4 regions of the Acetobacterium sp. MES1 genome follow, and region 3 is predicted to be linked to each of the others. Evidence: riboswitches for the same ligand, from Rfam matches in the RefSeq annotation. Region 3 holds a riboswitch; each other region holds the start of a gene.

Evidence for each region. Region 3 has a riboswitch for cobalamin ahead of cobK (precorrin-6A reductase). Riboswitches for the same ligand answer to the same signal wherever they lie in the genome.
Region 1: another riboswitch for cobalamin. It lies ahead of BI182_RS02800 (alcohol dehydrogenase catalytic domain-containing protein); the one in region 3 lies ahead of cobK (precorrin-6A reductase).
Region 2: another riboswitch for cobalamin. It lies ahead of BI182_RS03405 (ABC transporter substrate-binding protein); the one in region 3 lies ahead of cobK (precorrin-6A reductase).
Region 4: another riboswitch for cobalamin. It lies ahead of BI182_RS05835 (anaerobic ribonucleoside triphosphate reductase); the one in region 3 lies ahead of cobK (precorrin-6A reductase).

What each region holds. Positions count from the first base shown of each region.
Region 1 covers NZ_MJUY01000009.1:41,135-46,128, reverse strand. The annotation lists gene BI182_RS02810 (DUF92 domain-containing protein) at 1-470, shown strand, start outside; gene BI182_RS02805 (tocopherol cyclase family protein) at 513-1,490, shown strand; cobalamin riboswitch at 1,578-1,752, shown strand; gene BI182_RS02800 (alcohol dehydrogenase catalytic domain-containing protein) at 1,869-2,900, shown strand; gene trpD (anthranilate phosphoribosyltransferase) at 2,975-4,087, shown strand; gene BI182_RS02790 (hypothetical protein) at 4,097-4,303, shown strand; gene BI182_RS02785 (5'-nucleotidase) at 4,629-4,994, shown strand, end outside.
Region 2 covers NZ_MJUY01000011.1:21,328-26,321, reverse strand. The annotation lists gene BI182_RS03415 (heme ABC transporter ATP-binding protein) at 1-618, opposite strand, end outside; gene BI182_RS03410 (FecCD family ABC transporter permease) at 620-1,651, opposite strand; gene BI182_RS03405 (ABC transporter substrate-binding protein) at 1,746-2,702, opposite strand; cobalamin riboswitch at 2,809-3,001, opposite strand; gene BI182_RS03400 (sugar phosphate isomerase/epimerase family protein) at 3,007-3,801, opposite strand; gene BI182_RS03395 (MJ1433 family protein) at 3,931-4,671, shown strand; gene BI182_RS03390 (glycosyltransferase) at 4,846-4,994, opposite strand, start outside.
Region 3 covers NZ_MJUY01000006.1:68,948-73,941, reverse strand. The annotation lists gene BI182_RS01760 (energy-coupling factor ABC transporter ATP-binding protein) at 149-991, opposite strand; gene cbiQ (cobalt ECF transporter T component CbiQ) at 1,016-1,894, opposite strand; gene cobK (precorrin-6A reductase) at 1,942-2,718, opposite strand; cobalamin riboswitch at 2,834-3,026, opposite strand; gene BI182_RS01745 (4'-phosphopantetheinyl transferase family protein) at 3,101-3,712, opposite strand; gene BI182_RS01740 (ferritin-like domain-containing protein) at 3,870-4,355, opposite strand; gene msrB (peptide-methionine (R)-S-oxide reductase MsrB) at 4,409-4,852, opposite strand; gene BI182_RS01730 (thioredoxin domain-containing protein) at 4,910-4,994, opposite strand, start outside.
Region 4 covers NZ_MJUY01000013.1:399,270-404,263, reverse strand. The annotation lists gene BI182_RS05835 (anaerobic ribonucleoside triphosphate reductase) at 1-1,689, opposite strand, end outside; cobalamin riboswitch at 1,815-1,963, opposite strand; gene BI182_RS05830 (HAD hydrolase family protein) at 2,028-3,356, opposite strand; gene BI182_RS05825 (MarR family winged helix-turn-helix transcriptional regulator) at 3,568-4,032, shown strand; gene BI182_RS05820 (FMN-binding protein) at 4,048-4,434, shown strand; gene BI182_RS05815 (MFS transporter) at 4,528-4,994, opposite strand, start outside.

The DNA of each region.
Region 1 (4,994 bases), on a different contig from region 3:
TGGCGGCATCCTTTGCGGCCTGCAATGCCGATACCTGGGCTTCGGAAATCGGGATTCTCAGTAAGAAGGCCCCGGTTTCGTTACTTACCTTAAAACCGGTCAGCCCCGGACTTTCCGGGGGAGTCAGTCCGCTGGGTTTTTTGGCTTCGCTGGGTGGGTCGGCCGTGGTAGCCTTGACCTATGGTCTTTACCAGTTGGCGGCAGGCAACAGTGGGGTGCTTTTATTAATGCAAATCCTGATGATTACCTTTGGCGGGCTACTGGGATCAGTACTGGATAGCTTTATGGGTGCTGCTTTCCAGGCCAAATATATCAGCCATGAAACCGGTGAGCTGACCGAAAAACCGGTGGATAATAATAAGCCCAATCAGCTTTATAGTGGGCTGGCCTTTGTCAACAATGACTTTGTTAATTTTGCCAGTTCATTGCTGGCCGCCAGCCTGGTACTGCTTTTTGTCCAGCTGCAGTAACGGCCGGGATGGGGCAATCGTTTTGAGGAAAGGAGAAAACGGATGATTAAGCAGGCTTATTTTCAGGGAAAAAACAAAAAACGCCGCTATTTTGAAGGCTGGTATTTTAAATGCATCAGCGCCGATCGCAAACATGCCATTGCCATTATTCCGGGAATGGCCATCGATCCCCAGGGGAACCGGCAGGCTTTTATCCAGGTCATCAATGCTGTCACCGGAAAAACCTGGTATCATCATTTTCCCTATCCCGAGTTCAATGCCAGAACGGATCGGTTTGATGTGGAGATTGAGAATAATAGTTTTAACGCCCAGGGCCTATCGCTGAATGTCGATACGGCGGAAGGCAGTATCAAAGGGCGGTTGACCTTTCACAATAGCCATCCCTTTCCCAAGGGTTTAAAGCACCCGGGGATCATGGGGCCTTTTGGACTAGTGCCTTTTATGGAATGCTACCACGCTATTATTCATTTGTATCATGAAATAAAGGGTGAGATTGATCTGGATGGGGAGTTGATGGATTTTAATGGCGGAGTCGGTTACATTGAAAAAGACTATGGCCGATCCTTTCCTAAGACCTATCTCTGGTTACAGGCCAGCCATTTTGAGGCTGGCGATGCTTCATTTGTCTTTTCACGGGCGAATATTCCTTTTTTAGGGATGGAATTTCCCGGTTTCTTTGCTTACTTCACTGATTTTAGCGGGATTACCCGCCGTTTTGCGACCTATAATTTTTCCCGGTTGGAGAAATGGGAGGTCGATACCACAAAGGGAACCTGCGCTGGGGAACTTGAAGGTCCGAATGGGGCCCTCGCTTTTAAAGCACAGATGGCCAGTGGCGGACGGCTGCGGGCGCCGGTGGACGGACTGATGGATCGCGAGATTGTCGAGAGTATCACCGCCAAGGTTTGGCTGCGTTTAACAAACAATCAGGGCAATATCATCTTTGAGAGCATCAGCAGCGAAGCGGGGATGGAGATTTGTCTGGAGGAAGGGGTTGCAGTGAAGCAAGAATCCGAATAAATAAAACCCATTGTCAGGCAGAATCATTTATTGAAGTTGCCAAAAAGGTGTTTTATTGGGGATTGCAAGTATGATATAATAAGTCAAATTAAATAATCATTTTCAGGTGCCCCTCGGGGAGAATAGGAAAATAAGTGAGAAGCTTATACGGGCCCGCCGCTGTAAATTGGGAATTGCTGTCTGGATGCCACTGTTAAAAAATGGGAAGGCGACAGCGATGAGGATCATGAGTCAGAAGACCTGCCTGAGAATTAGATGATGAGAGATGTGGAAAGTCTACGCTTTGTTGGCGTAGCTTTTTTTTGTTTAAAAAGGATTTAAAGGCTTTGTAAACAGTGACCAGAGAATAAAAAATAAGCGAGGGACGAATTGAAAGCAGTGGTATTGGAAAAACCGGGAGAATTGGTGATAAAAGATAAGGACATGCCGGTCTGTGGTGATGGCGAGATGCTTGTTAAGGTCAGAGCCTGCAATATTTGCCGAACTGATTTAAAATGTGCCACCATGGGCCAACGGGATCTGGTTTATCCCCGGGTATTGGGACATGAAATTGCCGGCGAGATCATTGCCAGAGGCAAAAATGTAAATGGTTATCCGGTAGGTCAACGGGTGTCTATTCATCCGGGGATTTCCTGTGGGGTTTGCGACTATTGTAAAAGTGGTCAGGATAATCTTTGTGATCAGATTAAGATTATGGGCTTTAATTTTGATGGTGGTTTTCAGGAAGTGATCAAAATTGATAAGCAGGCGATCAAATCCAAGATTGTCAATCTGATTCGGAATGATGATCTGGCTTATGAAGAAATATCGTTTATTGAACCACTGGCCTGTTGTGTCAACATTCAGGATCGCCTTCAGTTGAACCGGAAAGCGGCGCTGGTCATTATCGGTGGCGGCCGTTTGGGCCTGCTTAACCTGTTTGTGGCGAAAGCGGAAGGAATCCAAAATGTGATCCTGATCGAAGCCAATGAAGAGCGTCGTAACCGTGGCAAAGCCTTGGGATTTGATGCCGTTTTTAGCGGCGATGAGCCAGATCTGCTCGATCAGTTAAAGAGTTGCAGCAATGGTCATGGAGTCGACGGAGTAATCCCCTGCTGTCCAGGGCCAGAGGCCTTTGATCTGGCCCTGGAAATCCTCAGAAAACAGGGAACGCTCGGTTATTTCAGTGGACTAAGCCGCAATGAAGACTTCCAACTGGACATCAACCGGATTCACTACAAGGAAATTACCGTAGTCGGATCTTATGGCTGCAGTGTTAAGCATAGTCAAAAGGCCAAAACCCTGCTTGAATCAAGAAAAATTGATGTCCGGCCACTTATTTCTCATCGGGTCAAACTGGAAGAACTGGAACGGGGAATGGACTATATTAGAAACAGCGATGGTTATTCAACCATTGTGGTGATGAAGTGATGGCCGTCTGTCAAAGTGAGATCGAAGCAGTAGTGAATTAATAAATAAGAAAGAAAAATTAAAGGAGCAATTAAATGGAAAAAACAATCAGCATGAAAGATTATGGTCAGGTGATTACCCAGCTGATCAATAAGGAAAACCTGTCAAAAGATGATTCCAAAGAAATGTTCATGGAAATATTAAGTGATAAGCAAACAGCCATGCAACAGGGCGCTTTTTTAGCGGCCCTCAGTGCGAAAGGGGCAACCCCGGCAGAAGTGGCCGGAAGTTTTGAAGCGATTTATGAAGTGGATACCTTTAAGGTGGAACCGGTCACTGAGTTTCCGATTGTGGATAACTGCGGCACCGGGATGGATAGTTTTAAAACCTTTAATATCAGCACCGTGGCATCGATTATTGCCGCTGCTGCCGGAATCCCCATGGCTAAACACGGTTCCCGGGCCTTGACCTCGGTCTGTGGTACCATCGATGTGCTGGAAGCCCTGGGTATCGATATGGATTCTAATGTCGATCTGGTTAAAGAAAGCATCGAAAAGGCCGGGATTGGTATTTTTAATGGGATGAGCCCGGAGGTTCATCCGGTAGCTCTGGGGCGGGTTTTATCGCAAATTTCATTTGGCAGTGTGCTGAATATTTCGGCATCGCTGGCAAACCCGGCGCTGCCGCAATATGGGGTCAGAGGGGTCTACTCCAAAGAAATGCTGGATTTTGTGCCCCAGATCATGGCGGAGATCGGTTATAAACGGGCCATTGTGGTTTTTGGCGAGGTTGGCGACCAGGCCATTGATGAGGCTTCAACCCTCGGTACTACCCATATTGCTGAGCTGAAAGAAGATGGTAGTGTGGAAAAATATACATTTAATCCACAAGATATGTTGATAACTCCTGGAATTGTGGATGAAATCCGCACCTTTAATTCGGTTGAAGAATCGGCGCTATGTATTGTCCGATTGTTAAAAGGCAAAGAAACCAAGACCCGGGAAGATATTGTTGCCTTAAATGCCGGACTGATTCTGTATTTACGGGACAAGGCGCCCAGTATTCGGGAAGGTTATGAAATGGCCCTGGAACTGATTCATAATGGGGCGGCCTGGGAAAAACTCAAGACCTGGGTCAACTATCAGAATCGTGATGGTGTTAAGGGCCTAAAGATTTTGTCAGCGCTTGAAAAAAAGGTTCAGGGTTAGGCAGCGTTGATGATTCTTTATGCGTTAAAAGCGGCCGAAGGTTATCTGAAAATGGCTGAAAATGGCGGATTTACCCTGGTTGGCATCAACAAGGCCAGCGTTTATCCGGAGAATGGACTCGATCAATTGATCGCCACAAAAAATGAGCTGGGTGATGAACTGACCGAGCTCCGGATTGTCAAGTTGACCCTGGAGGAAACTGATTTTTTTGCTTGAATGGCCGCTAAATTTTTAAAGTTATATTTACGGATTTCGATATCAATGGTATGATAAAAACAGAATAAATGGGTGACACCATAAAATTAAAAGAACCTTTTTCTTCGAAAAAGGTTCTTTTAATATCTGAAAAATTTCTGGAACGTTGACCCTTGCTGAAGTTATCCAGGGATATCGATTGTGGATAACTTTTAACCGGGTGTCCGGCTGATGGGGAAAAAATGGCTTATTTATCCACATTATACCGGATTTCCCGGGATAATGTGGATAAGTTGTGTGAATAAGGTTAAATTATCGATAAGATTGGGAAAGAAGGGGGAAACGGATGCATAAATTTGAAAACTGTCTGGTGGTGGGAATCTCTTCCCGGGCGCTTTTTGATCTGGAGGAAGAAAATCGGATCTTTGATGAAGCAGGGGTGGACGCGTACACAAAATATCAGATTGAACATGAAAACGATATTTTAAAGCCGGGAACCGGTTTTGCTCTGATTAAGGCCTTGCTGAAGCTTAATGAAATCGGTTCGGATGAGCGTAAGACTGAAATCATTGTGATGTCCCGCAATAATGCCGATAGTAGTCTGCGGATTTTTAACTCAATCAGGCATTACCAATTGGATATCACCCGGGCGGCACTGGTTAGCGGGGCCATGCTGGCGCCCTATCTGGAAGCCTTTAATACCGATCTTTTT
Region 2 (4,994 bases), on a different contig from region 3:
AATATCATGCAGCACGGCCACCACTGTCATCGATTTTTTCAGATTAAGATCACGAATCAGCTCCATCACTTCAATCTGGTGGTGGATATCGAGGGCGGAGGTGGGTTCATCCAACAGAATGATGTCCGGTTCCTGGGCAATCGCCCGGGCAATAATCACACGCTGCTTTTCCCCGCCGCTGAGATTATTGTAAAGCCGTTTTCTAAACGGGAGGGTCTTGGTAGCCCGCATCGCCTCCGTCACAATGTGGTAGTCATTCTGACTTTCCCTGGTCCGATAACTTAAGTAGGGGTTTCGTCCCATCAGAACAATATCCTCAACGGTAAAATCATAGTCGATATCAAAGGACTGGGGCACGACTGCAATCATCTGGGCCCGTTCCCGTTGGCTATAGCGGGTATTGTCCTTTTCTTCCAGGGTGATGACCCCGGATTTCACCGGCAACAAACCGGATAAACATTTTAACAGGGTTGACTTCCCGGTGCCGTTAGGACCAATCAGGCCGACAAACTCACCCTGGCAGATGGTGGCGTTAAAGCCCTTAAGAATATCTTTTTCACCATAGCCGGAGACCACATCCTTAAAATCCAGCATGACTTTTGGCATTAATCGTTCCATCTCAGGCACCTCCTTGCTTGCGTTTTCTAAGCAGATAGACAAAGAAAGGCCCGCCAAAGGCGGCGGTGATAATCCCAACGGGAATTTCCTGCCCGGCCACCGTTCGGGCCAGGGTATCGCAAAGAATCAGAAAGGCCCCGCCAAAGAGCAATGAGAATGGAATGAGTACCCGGTGTTTGGGCCCGGTTACCAACCGCACAATATGTGGCACCACCAGTCCCACAAAGCCGATGATCCCAGTTACCGAAACCACCGCCGCCGTCAGCAGGGACGAGGTAATCAGAATTTTCTTTTTTAACCGTTCGGTATCGACGCCCAGCTGGGTGGCGGTTTCCTCGCCCAGGAGCATGATATCGAGCTCCCGCACTGAAGTCAGCATGATCACCCCGCCAATCAGCACATAGGGCAGGACTGTTAAAACCTGATCCCAGCCCTTGCCGTTTAAACTGCCCATGATCCAGAACATAATCTGGGTCATCTCTTCCTGATTAAAAATCATCAGTAGATACATAATCGCACTGATGGTTTGACCAATGGCAATCCCGCTGAGCAGCAATGTCGCCACCGGTACCTTGCGCCCAACCCGGGAAATATTATAAACCACCAGAATCGTGGTAAAGGAACCAACAAAGGCTAAAATCGCCGTACCATTCATTCCGAACAAACTGCTGGAAAAATTCATGACAATACCAATCGTCGCCCCCAGCGCCGCCCCGGAGGACACTCCTAAAATATAGGGGTCGGCCATCGGGTTTTTAAAAATGCCCTGGTAGGCGGCGCCACAGATAGCCAGCACGCCACCGGTAATAAAGGCCAAAATAATCCGGGGCAGACGGACATTCCAGATAATCGCAATGGCCCCGTCACTGATATTTTCCATCCCCAGATCGATATGAAAAATCTGATCCAATAGAATTTTATTGGCATCCCAAAAAGAAATCGATGCCACCCCCAATAAGGTACAGACGTAAATGATGATGATGCACATGGCAATGGACAGGATGATGCCATATTTCTTGACGGTATTCTTCATGTATTCTCCCACTAATCATTTTGTCTGTTCACCCCCTGAGTCTCTCTACTTAAGAAAACCAGGGGGCGAACAGCCTTCGCCCCATCAGACAAACTTATTTGGTAAATATTTCCGGATAAATGCTTTCGGCTATTAAGGCCATCCCCTCAATAATTCGGGGACCGGGCCGCTGAATCATATCACTTTCCGGGGTCAGGTATTCAAAGTAGATCAGTTGATCATTAATGATCGCATTGATCTTATCAAAACCAGCGGTGGCTTTAACATCCTCCGGTTTGGTATAAAGCGAAATATAAACATCCGGATTATCAGCAATGATTTCTTCGGTGCTGAGCTGCGGCCATTGTTCTGCTCCATCAGCGGCAATATTGACGGCGTTCAAATCGGTCAGCATCGAATCCAAAGTGGACCCGGGACCAGCGGTATAGAATTTTCCGATATCAAAGAAAACTGACTTTTGGGTTTTGGCAGTCTTCGCCTTTTCGATTAACGCTTCTCGGTCAGCTTGCATTTTTTTAACTATTTCAGTCGCTTTGTCGTTGGCATTGGTGACCTCGCCAGCCTGAACAATATTGGCCAGGACGCCGTCAATATTGGCAGCATTAAAGGTAATTACCTTGGCGCCAGTGGCTTCCAACTGTTGTTTGATATCATCGGAGACAAAATCCGAGGCCACCACAATATCCGGTGCCAACTCAATAATTTTTTCCAGGGTTGGTGCGTTAAAACTACCAATATCGGTCACGGCTAAAGCGGCTTCGGGGTAATCACAGTATTTGGTCCGTCCGACGACCTTGTCCCCCTGATCCAGGGCAAACAGGATTTCGGTTGTTGCCGGAGACAATGAGACGATCTTCTGGGGTTCTTTTTCAATGGTCACTGAATTACCGGCATTATCGGTTACCGTGACCGGGTAAGTAGTCGAGCCGCTTTTTGTTTCGACGCCTGATTCATCCGCTGTCGTTTTGCCTGGCTGACAGCCGGTAAAGGATACCATTAAAGCAATCACAGCAAGAATCACCAACCAATTTCGCATGCTTTTCTTTTTCATTTTCGTCCTTCTTTTTCTTTATTTTTTTGCATTTTTTTGCAAAAATAAATCCAGCTTCCTGTGGAGGCTGGATACTAAACAAACGGTTTAATCCTGTTCTTCCCACCGAAGAATATCAATGATTATGAGTGTCCTGACTTATGCGTATTCTTGATTCTCACTTCCCATCCTTAAAGACAGTGGCACAAAAATCTCGTTGGCAATTACAGTAGCGGGGGCTGTAGAGGTCTTCCACCTCTTTCCTCATCACTTCTTTATTTATATTAGTGGCAGTGTATCATAGAATCGGCAACTTTTCAATTGATTATTTTTGCGGTGGTTTTTCATCATTTATGGCCAGACTCTCAAGCACCGCCCGGGCAAAATCAAGCGGTTCCTTTTCCCGCCAGTCTTCATTGGCCAGCACCTCATAGGAAATGGTCGTAATCGTTGGCACGGTCAGAATTTCGGCCATTACCTGATCTAAGGGAATGCTGCCTTCGCCGGGAATCCAGTGGCGGTCAGCCTTAAAATCATTGTCGGACAGGTGCAGGGCCTTAATCCGGTCTCTATACTTTTTTAGAATCCGGCCACAGTTCTGTTCTTCCAGAAAATCGTGGGAGCTGTCATAGCACATCCCAAAGCGGGGGGCATTAATCTGATCGAGCAGATAACAAAGCAGATGCTGCCGGGAAACATTTTCCACCGCCAGATCAACATCGTATTTTTCGGCCGCATCAGCCAACTCGGAGAAGAAGGCCAGGCCTTTATCGAGATCCGGCTCAAATTCATCGAGATCATTGGTGTGCATCACCATCGCCGGGATTTCAAAAGCCTGGCAATCTTTGAGATAATCTTTGAACATCTTTAACTTGGGTTTTATCTCCATCCGGGAGGCGGTCCAGATGTCGCTGTAGCCGATAAAAGGGGCATGGATATTGGTGATCCCCAAACCGTTTTTTCGAACCAACTCCGGGAATTCTTCTTTTTTCAAGGCCCAGGGCTCAAACTCATCCTCCCAGGAAATCATCGCTTCTTCAAAACCGGCATCGGCAATGATTTTGATGCGATCTTCAAATTTCATAAAATAGCCAAACCAGGAAAACATACTATACTTCATAATGGCCTCTCATTCTCAAATAAATTTAGGTTTTTTGCTGATATTTACCCATGCCCTTCAAATTGCCACTCTGGTCATCTTTTAAAAACTGCGCTATAATATCTCTAATACTAAAATTGGAGCGTATTCATGAAAAAATATTACAAAGGCATTCTGATCGGCATTGGCTTTATCGCCTTATCCGCCATTCTTTACTATTCGCATTTTTTGATTTTCAAGGATTCCCATCATATCTTTTTGTATCTGCTGGGCGACATTGCCTTTTTACCGATTGAAGTCTTGCTGGTTTCGGTAATTTTTCATAAGGTCATTGAAGATAAGGACAAAAAAGAACGGCTCAAAAAAGTCAACATGGTGCTCAGTGTTTTCTTCTCCGAGGCTGGTGTCGAACTGATGCAGTTCTTTTCCCGGGAAGATCAACACCTCCCAGATTTTCGGGAATTTCTGCTGATCAAACCGCAGTGGGATAACCGGGATTATAAAAACGCCCTGAAGAATCTGAAGGGGGTTCGCCATCATCTGAGTTTTTCCGGGCCCTGCCTTACGAATCTCAGCGAATTTTTAACGTCGCACCGGGAGCTTTTTTTAAAACTGCTGGAAAACCCGTTTCTGGTTGAGCATGAAACCTTTACCGACCTGATCATGTCACTTTCTCATGCTGAGCAGGAACTGTCCAGCCGCAAAAACCTGCTAACGCTTAATGACAATGATTACCGCCACCTGATGACCGATATTGAACGGGCCTACCAACTGCTGCTGGTGGAATGGCTGCTGTATATGAACCACCAGCGCAAGTCCTATCCGTTTTTGTACTCTTTTTCGATCCGAACCAATCCCTTTGATCCCCAGGCCGAAGTCGAAATTCAATAACCAACGTTCTTCTCAACCTTTAGGGTTATCGCTCAACTACCGTACCGACCAATTGTTAATCTGTTGTTCGCCGCGGAATCGGACAGGCGATGCCATGTCCGCTCCGATGCGTACAACATGATGTAACAATTATCGGTACTGGGTTATCTTGAGACAACAAATAGCTTTTTGATCTTACTCGCTGATCGTTTCCACCGACTCGATAGTATATTTCTGTTTGCTGAAAACCAGCTCCATCAGCATTGACAGGTATTTGATGATCACCGCCAGAATCACAAAGACGCCGAAAAAGCCAAAGACGATGACCAGCATCATTGAGGTAT
Region 3 (4,994 bases):
AACGTTATTTTTCACTCTTCCTCCTCTTGTTTTTATCTATTATTAAGGGTTTGCAAAACTCTTGCGCGCTCATATTAAGTTTTGCAAAACCGGCTTAATCAATTTCGCATTTTTGGTCTTGATTTGCCGGGACACCGGCGCCGATGCTTCAGGATAATGTGAATTGTTTTTCCAGCAGAACCTTTAATTCCTCGGGACTGGTGGGATAATCGTCGCTGTTCTTAACCATTTTTTTATCCACCAGCATTTCATAGACATCCAACATCGTCGGCCGCTTCAGATTGGCCTGTTTAAGAATTTCCCGGTTTTTAAAAATCTCCAGCGGTGTCCCATCGGCGATGATTTTCCCCCGATCAAAAACAATCGCCCGCTCGGCCCAACGGTAGGCAAAATCGACATCATGAGTGGAGATCAGCATCGTCTTGCCTTCTTGCCCCAGCTTGACCAGCACATCTTCCAGCATTTGAGCATTGAGGGGATCCAGGGCTGCGGTCGGTTCATCAAAGATAATCACTTCGGATTTCATGGCAATAATATCGGCAATGGTGACCCGCTTTTTTTCGCCGCCACTCAAATAGTGGGGTGGACGATCCTTAAAATCGAGAATATTCATGTAAGTCAGGGCCTCATCGACCCGATGGATTACTTCTTCCCGGGGCAGTTTTAAATTCATCGGACCAAAGCCAACCTCAGCCATCACTGTGGAGGCAATGATCTGGTTATCGGCATCCTGAAAAACAATGCCAATGTTTTTTCGGAGTTCTTTTAAATTCTTTTTATTAATGACGGTACCCTGATAGCTGATTTCGCCATGATCGGCCTTCAGCACCCCATTGGCATTAAGAAAAAACGTCGATTTTCCGGAGCCGTTGGAGCCAATCACGGCAATCTTTTCGCCTTTGTAAATATCGACACTGACCCCTTTCAGGGCCGGGTTACCGGTTCCATAACTGTAATGAAGATTATTGACTTTAAGTATTGGCTCTCTCATCGATTGACCTTTCAAATTGAATCCTTATTTTGTAACATACCAAAGCAGCAGCAGAAAAAGCATAAACCCGACGGCGTAGATCACCTGACTGATCTGAAACGGTTTTTCATCCTCCAGAAAAACCAGCTCCCCTTCATAGCCTCTGGCTTCCATGGCGGTATAATAGGCATTGGCCTTTTTAAGGGAAAGTACCAGCATATTGCTGGCGACATTGCCAAAGGTTTTGCAGGAGGTCTTAAAATCGCAATAACCCTGCCGGGAATCGGCGGAATTGCGCATGTTGTTAAATACGTCCAACAATATAAAAATATAGCGGTAAATCAGATTCATCAGTTCAATGATCAGCTTGGGTACATGGGCTTTTCGCAGCACCCCAATGATTTCAGAAGACGGTGTCGATAGGGTCATCATGATCATCGCACTGATGGCCCCAAACACTTTCAGCATCAGAAACACCATTTCCAGAAGCTTGGCAACCGACGTATACAGATAACCAAAGCCGAGATAGAAATTGAATGGACCAATTGGCTGGCTTGAAAAATCAATGCCGATAGCAACGGTGCCCAAAATGATAAAGGTAAGCGGAATCATCAGCACCGACAGATAGGCCCCCAGTGGCAGCCCACCTTTAATAACCGTTAAATAAGCCATGCTGATAATCACAGCAATCGAAACCAGGGGATTGTTGAGAATAATGCACAACAATAGGGTCAATACTGAAAAGACCACTTTAAAGCTGGGGTTCCAGCCTCTGATTTTTGAGGCATAGGCGTAATAATCAATGGCTGATCCTTCGCCGTGTTTATGACCGATTTGATGCTGATGCTTGTAATGATGATGGCTGTTATCGCTTTTTTCATTCGTTCGGACATAACCAATCCGTTTAGCTGAACTATTCTCCATCTGCGCCCATCCTTTCTTTTATCTATGATTTCGGTCCATTGCCAGCGCTAATTAACCGTATCGATACGATCGATACATTCAATCAACTCATCAACCGAACTGAATTTATTACTGCACTGCTCTTCGATGCGATCAACCAGAATGATCTTCATGCCCAACTTTTTAGCGGCGTTAATCTTATCCACGACGCCACCCATGTTGCCGCTTTCTTTGGTCACCAACACCTCTGCCTGGCAGTATTTAAAGAGTTCCATGTTCAGGGCTTCGTTATAGGGCCCTTTGATGGCAATGATGTTTTTGGGGCTGAACCCCAGGCTTTCACATTTACTTAAAACCTTCCAGTCCGGCAGCACCCGCAGATAGACCCGCTTTGAATAGTCCGGAATTCTTTTAAAAATATCAATTCTGTTACTGCCCAAAGTCAACAGAATGTTTCCTTGGCAGTTCATCAGAACATCACAGGCTTCCCCATAGCTCTTAACAACGGTAATATCCGGATCATCTTCGTATTTTACCCGCTCCCGTTCATAACGAATGTAGGGCAGATTTTCAAATTTGCAGACATTGATGGCATTTCGGGTTATTTCTGACGAAAAGGGATTGGCCGCATCAACTAGACAGGTTGGTTTTAGGGTTCTGATCAAATGAGTAATGTGATCTTTATTGAGTTTTCCCTGATAAATATCCAGATTCTTAAATTCCTCCAACATCCCGGCACCCAGACGGGTTGTAACGGTTACGGCCGTGTCATGGTTATTTTCTAATAGTCTCGCAATTACAGTCTTGGCATCGGTTGTCCCGGCTATTACTAATACTTTTGACATCTTCCTCCATCACTCTCATTTATATTTTTGCACAAAAAAACCTCATTATCTCTAAACAAGACAATGAGGCCGCAAAAATGCGCACAAAAATAAACCTCCTCCATCTCTCGTAGAGTTTGAGATATACAAACAGGCAGGTCTTCTGGCTTGAGCGTCAACATTGCCTCCTGCCTTCCCATTTCTGGTGGCATTCCTGGAGAAACTCGTCTCTTACAGCGGCGGGACCGCGGGGGATTTTCACCCCTCTTCCCTTTTCACCGGCTTATAATACATTGATTACAGCCGACACCTGTTTATTTATTTAATTCTTATTATTTTCTTAATTCTATAGTACTATATCAAATTTTTCCAGTTTTGTCACGTATTTTTTATCCCAGCGATTTTACGCTCTGAATCGTTCCGTCCTTAAACCCAGCTCGGCCAATGACATTCCGGCGATGGAAAACACATAGGCTTCATCAGGGTCAACCAATGTGATGGCTTCTGAATCGATGGACTCAATTGTTTTTAAATCATCCCTCAGACCGGCCCCTGTTTTTTTCATCAAACTTTCTTTTTTAGTCCAGATTTTCGTAAAAGCCAGGGCCTTGTTATCGCTTTTATTAATCAATTTTAATTCCTGCTCGTTACAGACATATTCAGCCAGCTGGCCATCATAGGCCGCCACGGTTTCAATATCGACCCCGACATCACTGGTATGAATGGCACAGATTACTCCATTTTTACAATGGCTGAGATTAAAGTGGATCTGGGGATAGTCGCTTAAATATGGCTTGCCCTTGGCCGAATAACAAAAGCGAAGCTTTTCCGAAATACCATATTCATTTTTTAACCCGTAATTCAGCAAAACATAGCCCAATACCGACAATTTCTGATCAAGCTTTTGCCGATACGCTGTTGCCTTTTGCTGCCGTTCGTCAGGAAGCAGCATCAGACTGCGTTTAAAAAGTTCATCTGAAAATTCTTCCATTTGATCAAATAAATAAACTGCCATTTATACTCCTTCACTTTTAACTTTAATAGTAGCACTATCTTAACAATTTTTTTCGTTCTTGACTATTTTTTTCATAAGTAAAGGGCTAAACCATTCTTCAAATGAAGGTAGTCCAGCCCATTTATTTTTTAATACCGTTAATCTGAAATGATTTATTTTAGTATTCTTCCCGGACTCCAAATTCGGCGTCTTCCACCCATTCTTCCGGACGTTCGACCAGGGTAATCAGATTATCAAAGATTTTATAATGATTCTCTTCCTGCTTGACCAGGTAACCAAACAGTTTTTTAGTTTGTTCATCTGCTGATTCCTGATAAAATTTCTGATAGAGTTCGATGCTGTCCTTTTCCATTTGCAGAGCCATCCGATAGACATCCAGCTGATTGGGGATTTTTTCGAATTTGTTTTTAAAATCACCCCGGTCTTTAAAAACATTGTTGGTATCTACCAATGCTTCATTATCAGCTAAATCGTAACTTATTTTTGCCAGCTCATTTTTTAGCAATACGGCGTGACCATTTTCGTCCTCGGCCAATAATAAAAACACCGCATTTAACGGATTGTCCTGATTATTTTTTGCTTGTTCACGGTAATATGCTTCGCCGTCACGTTCCATCTTAATTGCAAATTCAATACTATTCATTTCTTCACCTCTCATCATTTATTAACCTCGTCCTTTGACGATCTTATACTAAACTACTCAAGCAAATTTAAATAAGCGCCATAACCCTGGGCTTCCATTTCCTCGGCTGGAATAAAACGCAGCGCCGCACTGTTAATGCAGTAGCGCAAGCCTCCGGTGGTGATCGGACCATCCTCAAAGACGTGACCCAGGTGGGCGTCACCAGTGACGCTACGAACCTCAGTCCGCTTCATCCGCAGGCTGGTGTCACTGAGTTCTTTGACCGCTTTGGGATCGATCGGTTTGGAAAAACTGGGCCAGCCACAGCCCGATTCAAATTTATCGCTGGATGAAAAAAGTGGTTCGCCAGTGGTGATATCCACATAAATTCCTTTGCGGTATTCATTGTAGTATTCATTCTGAAACGGTGGTTCGGTGGCATTTTTCTGAGTCACCGCATATTGATCCGGGGTCAAGGTCTTTAATAAGGTCTCCTGATCCTTCTTTTGATAGTTCATTATCGTTCCTGCCTTTCTCGTGATGCTTCTGTTCTACCCCATTTTTCCTGATCTTAATCAGTCTTTTATAATTTTAAGAAAGCTTTCAAGATCATTCACCGGTTGCTCGCAACGGTAGTTTTTACAAATATAGGCAGTCGGT
Region 4 (4,994 bases), on a different contig from region 3:
CGCCAGGCCGATAAAGCCCATACTCAGGGTGCCGTGTTTCAGTACTTCCCGGATTTCCATCTCGTCGGTCAGATCTGCAGAATCAATCCAAACGCCCTGGCCCATTAGGAAAGGAAAGTTTTTAACTTTTTTGTGGGCCTGAATTTCAAACCGTTCCAGCAACTGCTCAATCACCAGATCAATTTTCTGATCCAACTCAGTAAAAAACACGTCCGGATTCCCCTTGCTGTTTAGGGCAATCCGGGGCAGATTGATGGTGGTAAAACTTAGGTTTCCCCGGCCATAGGTGATTTCCCGACTGGGATCATGGACATTACCGATCACCCGGGTACGACAGCCCATATAGGCAATTTCTGTTTCCGGCTGGCCAGCCTGATAATATTTCAGGTTATAGGGTGCATCCAGAAAGGAAAAATTCGGAAACAGGCGCTTGGCACTAACCCGACAAGCCAATTTAAACAAATCATAATTGGGATCCCAGGGATTATAATTAACCCCTTCTTTCACCTTGAAAATATGGATTGGGAAAATCGGGGTTTCGCCATTCCCCAACCCGGCCTCCGTCGCTAACAGCAGGTTTTTTATGACCAGACGCCCCTCAATTGAGGTATCCATCCCGTAGTTGATGGAACTAAACGGAATCTGAGCCCCAGCCCGACTGTGCATGGTGTTGAGATTGTGAACAAAGGCCTCCATGGATTGATAAACACTGCGGTCAATTTCCCGTTCGGCATTTTCCATGGCAAAATTCTGAGCCCGGCTGATGCTGTTGGCATCCGCTATCCATAACGCCAAACTCCGGGCTTCGGCTTCCAGATAATTCTTCGGTTGATTTAGCTCGGGCTTTAACCCCAGTTTCTTTTCGATATCTTCACTGATGGCCTTTACCTTGGCTAAAGCATTTTTGGTATCGGTCAATAAGGTCAGGGCCTTGGCCAAATTCTCCCGATAGAGCCGGATAAAAGTTTTTTTCACCCCCGGCACCATGGCATAGTCAAAGTTGGGAATACTCTGTCCGCCATGCTGATCATTCTGGTTGGACTGAATGGCAATGCAGGCCAGCGCCGAATAACTCTGAATATCGTTGGGTTCCCGGAGATGGCCGTGACCAGTCGAAAACCCATCTTTAAATAAGCGTTCTAAATCAATCTGACAGCAGGTAGTGGTCAGGGTTAAAAAATCCATATCGTGAATGTGGATTTCACCGGCTTTATGAGCGGTTGAATGCTCGGGATTGAGGACAAACATTTCATAAAACTGTTTAGCGCCCTCTGATCCATACTTCAGCATCGTCCCCATGGCGGTGTCGCCGTCAATGTTGGCATTTTCCCGTTTAACATCGTTGTCCTTGGCTTCTTTAAAGGTCAGATCCTCATATATTTTCATCAAGCGGGTATCCATTTCCCGGATTCGGGTTCGCTCGGCCCGGTAGAGAATATATTTCTTGGCGGTTTTAGCATGTCCGGTTTCGATCAGAATTTTTTCCACCGCATCCTGAATTTCTTCCACCGTCGGGGTTTTGGTGTTCATTTCCTGTTCGATATAGATGGCCACTTTTTCAGATAGCTCCATGGCGGTCTGATAATTCTGGCCGCCGATTTCACTGGCGGCCTTAAAAATGGCATTGGCAATTTTTTCAATATTAAAAGGCGCTTCTCGTCCATCTCTTTTTTTGATCTTCGTAATCATCCTGGTTTGTTTTCCTACTTTCCTGCGAGTCTTTTTGTTGTTTCGGGCATTGAAAAACCTCTCGACGGCGTGGGTCAAGAGGCCTCAGATTGCTTGGCTCAAACACCCTCTATCACGCGTAGAGTCTGGTGTGACGAATAACGGCGGGTAATCTGACTTAGGCTTGATCTTTTTAAAAAAATCTCCCCCTTACAGCGGCGGGACCGTGCCGGATTTGCACCGGCTTCCCCCATGCTGCACCGGTTGGCACAGCACCATTATCTTCATATTTGGTTGTTTTAATTTTATCACATACAAGATGTGGTGTCAAACCGGTTGTTATCTGCAAACGGTTATCATTATTTAAAGCTCCCCGGTTTCGCGTAAAAATGGCGACTGATGGTCTTGACCACTGCATCATCGTCATTCGCTCCGATCTGCGGCCAGCCCATTTCTTTTAGTTCAATGGATGCATTTTCAACCACATAAGCAAAATCGGCGGCTTCCAGCATCGCTGCATTCCTGATGTCATTGCCAAACGCAATCACTGTATCGGTCGCATATCGGGCTTTCATATCCATGATGGCATTTTTCACCGAGGCTTCCCGGCTGGTTATTTCGAGAAAGTAATAGCCCGGATGTTGATCATCCGGATAGCACTCAACATTAACCGCTGAGGCAATTTCCAGCTTCATGATGGCCGCTTTAACCTGGACGATCGTCACCTTCTGATCCACTGCCATAATCGATAAGACGCTTTGATCATTTGGCACCTCGCCGCACACATAGCTCTGTTCCGGGAGTCGCTTTTTGGAATGATAGATTTTTTCTTCCACCGGATTAATAAGCCTGGTGTAATAAACATGGAGGACATCATTGATGATGGTGTGGGTAAAACAATTCAGCTCCCGTTTTTCAAAAACAGCAATCAGTTGCCTGGCCACTTCCGGATTCATTTTTTTGCAGCTTAAATAACTTCGTTTTTCCAGATCATACCAAACCGCCCCATTCATCATGATAACGGGAACCTTTATTTCGACGCCTTCCAGCAGGGGCAGCAGGGTTTCGGCACTTCTGGTCGTGGCAATGGTAATCAAAGCGCCCTGGCGGATCATGGTGTTTAGTTTTATTCTGGAGTAACTGCTGATTTCGACCTGGGAATTCAACAACGATCCATCCAGATTGGTGACAAAGAGCGTTTTTCTGTTTCTGCGCCGGGGCAAGTGAAACGCGTTGACTCCCAATGACACAAAGATTCCGATAAGGGTGTCCACGATCCGGTCAATGGTAAAAATCAGCGGATTCACATCGGCCCCATGGGTCACTGTAATGCTTAAAAAAACCACACAGGTAATATAAGATGCCGTTGGTTTTTTGATGGCCACCGTAAAATAAATGAGTGGGATAACGCACAAGGATACCACCAGATATTGCAGCATCGGCATATCCACCGGGATGAAGCTCCGCTCAAAAATAAGCAACCCCAACCCCATCGCCCCACCGATAAAGGTGCCCAGGGTTCGATTCATGGCTACCTTAAAGCTATTGGAAACATAGGGCTGCATGCATAAAATCGCCGCAATCGCCGAATAGAAGGGGGAGCCTTGCTCGCCTCTTAATAAATAGATTAAGAAGCAGAGATAAACCGCTATAAATGTTTTAAAAATTCGCATTCCTACTTTTGGCATAACCTTCTCCTCTTTCTGATGCCTGTCTATAATAACACACATTTGAAATTTTCTGCCGCTTAAATTTCTGCAAACCCTTTCAAATACAGATACCCCTTAACTTTTTTCAGAAACAGATTAATTTTTCTAAAAAGTATTGACAGATAAAAAAAGGTAATGTATTATCAATTAAGGTAATGTATTACCTTAATTGATAAGTGGAGGTTATATTTTGGACAATATGGATTCAATGCCCGATCAAAAATTCATCTTTGGCGGTGTCCAAGTCGTCGCCAACCAGATGGACACCCTGTTGGAACGGGAACTGAAAGAATACAACTTGACAACCAAGCAATGGCTGCTGACCATTGTGGTGCAGAATATTTTTGATCACGACCCAACCCTTAAGGAAGTAGCAAAAAGCATGGGCAGTTCCCATCAGAATGTCAAACAGGTGGCGCTTAAACTGGAACAAAAAGGCTTTGTTGTGATGGAAAAAGATCCCCATGACGCCCGGATCACCCGGATTAAGCTAACCGATGCGGTTGATTCGTTTGGCACAGAAAGTCAGCAGAAATCAGAAATCTTTACCGAAAAATTATTTGATGGTATATCTGACGAAGAACTGGCAATGACCCGGTCGGTTATTGAAAAATTGCTGGCCAACCTGGAAAAAATGGACCAGGAATCAAAATAACAGGAGGAAAAGCAGATGAAAAAAGCAATAATTATTCTTCTCAGTATTCTGGGGGTATTGGTACTGGTCGGCGCCGGTGGCGTTTTTTACATCACCAACGGCCTGGAAGCTGGGGAAAATCTGGCGATTAACCCCGTCGATCTAAAAGGAATTGAAGACGGCACCTATACCGGTGTTTATACGGCCGGGCGCTGGAGCAATGAAGTCGCCGTCAGCGTGGCTGATCACCAGATTTCAAACATTGCGGTGGTCAAAACCGTCACCATGGAAAAGCCCGAGGTGACTGACGCCCTTATTCATGCGGTGATCGAAAAACAAAATACCACCGTCGACACCATCAGCGGTGCCACGGTGTCCAGCAAAGCCTATCTCAAGTCGATTGAAAATGCCTTATCCCAGTGATGCCGTTAAAGTTGTCTGATTTTATAAACGTTCTAAAGAAACGAAACAGCCTGTTGTCTTTTAATCGACAACAGGCTGTTTCGTTTCTGTATCCTACTGATTTATCTCTTCCAGGGTGATCCCCATCGTTTCCTTACCAAACACCGCTACCACAATGGCCACCACTGCAAATACGAGGGTCAGAGTAATAAATACATTGGTATAGCCGATTTCGGTGCCATAGTAATTATAGATCACCGGCACAATAAAGGGAGCCGAAAAAGCGCCAATCCGTCCAAATGCGGCGGCCCAGCCAGAACCGGTCGCTCTGAAAAAGGTCGGATAAACTTCTGGCGTATAGGCATAAACACAGCCCCAGGCACCCAGACTGAAAAAATAAAGCATTGAACCATAGATCAGAATCTGTTCCACACTGCCAGCATGGCCAAATAGCCAGGCCGCCAGTGCCGTTCCGGCAAAATAAATGGCCAGCACTTTTTTTCGGCCAACTTTCTCAATCAGATACGCCGCACTGAAATATCCCGGCAACTGGGCCAGACACATGATCAGCGTAAATTCAA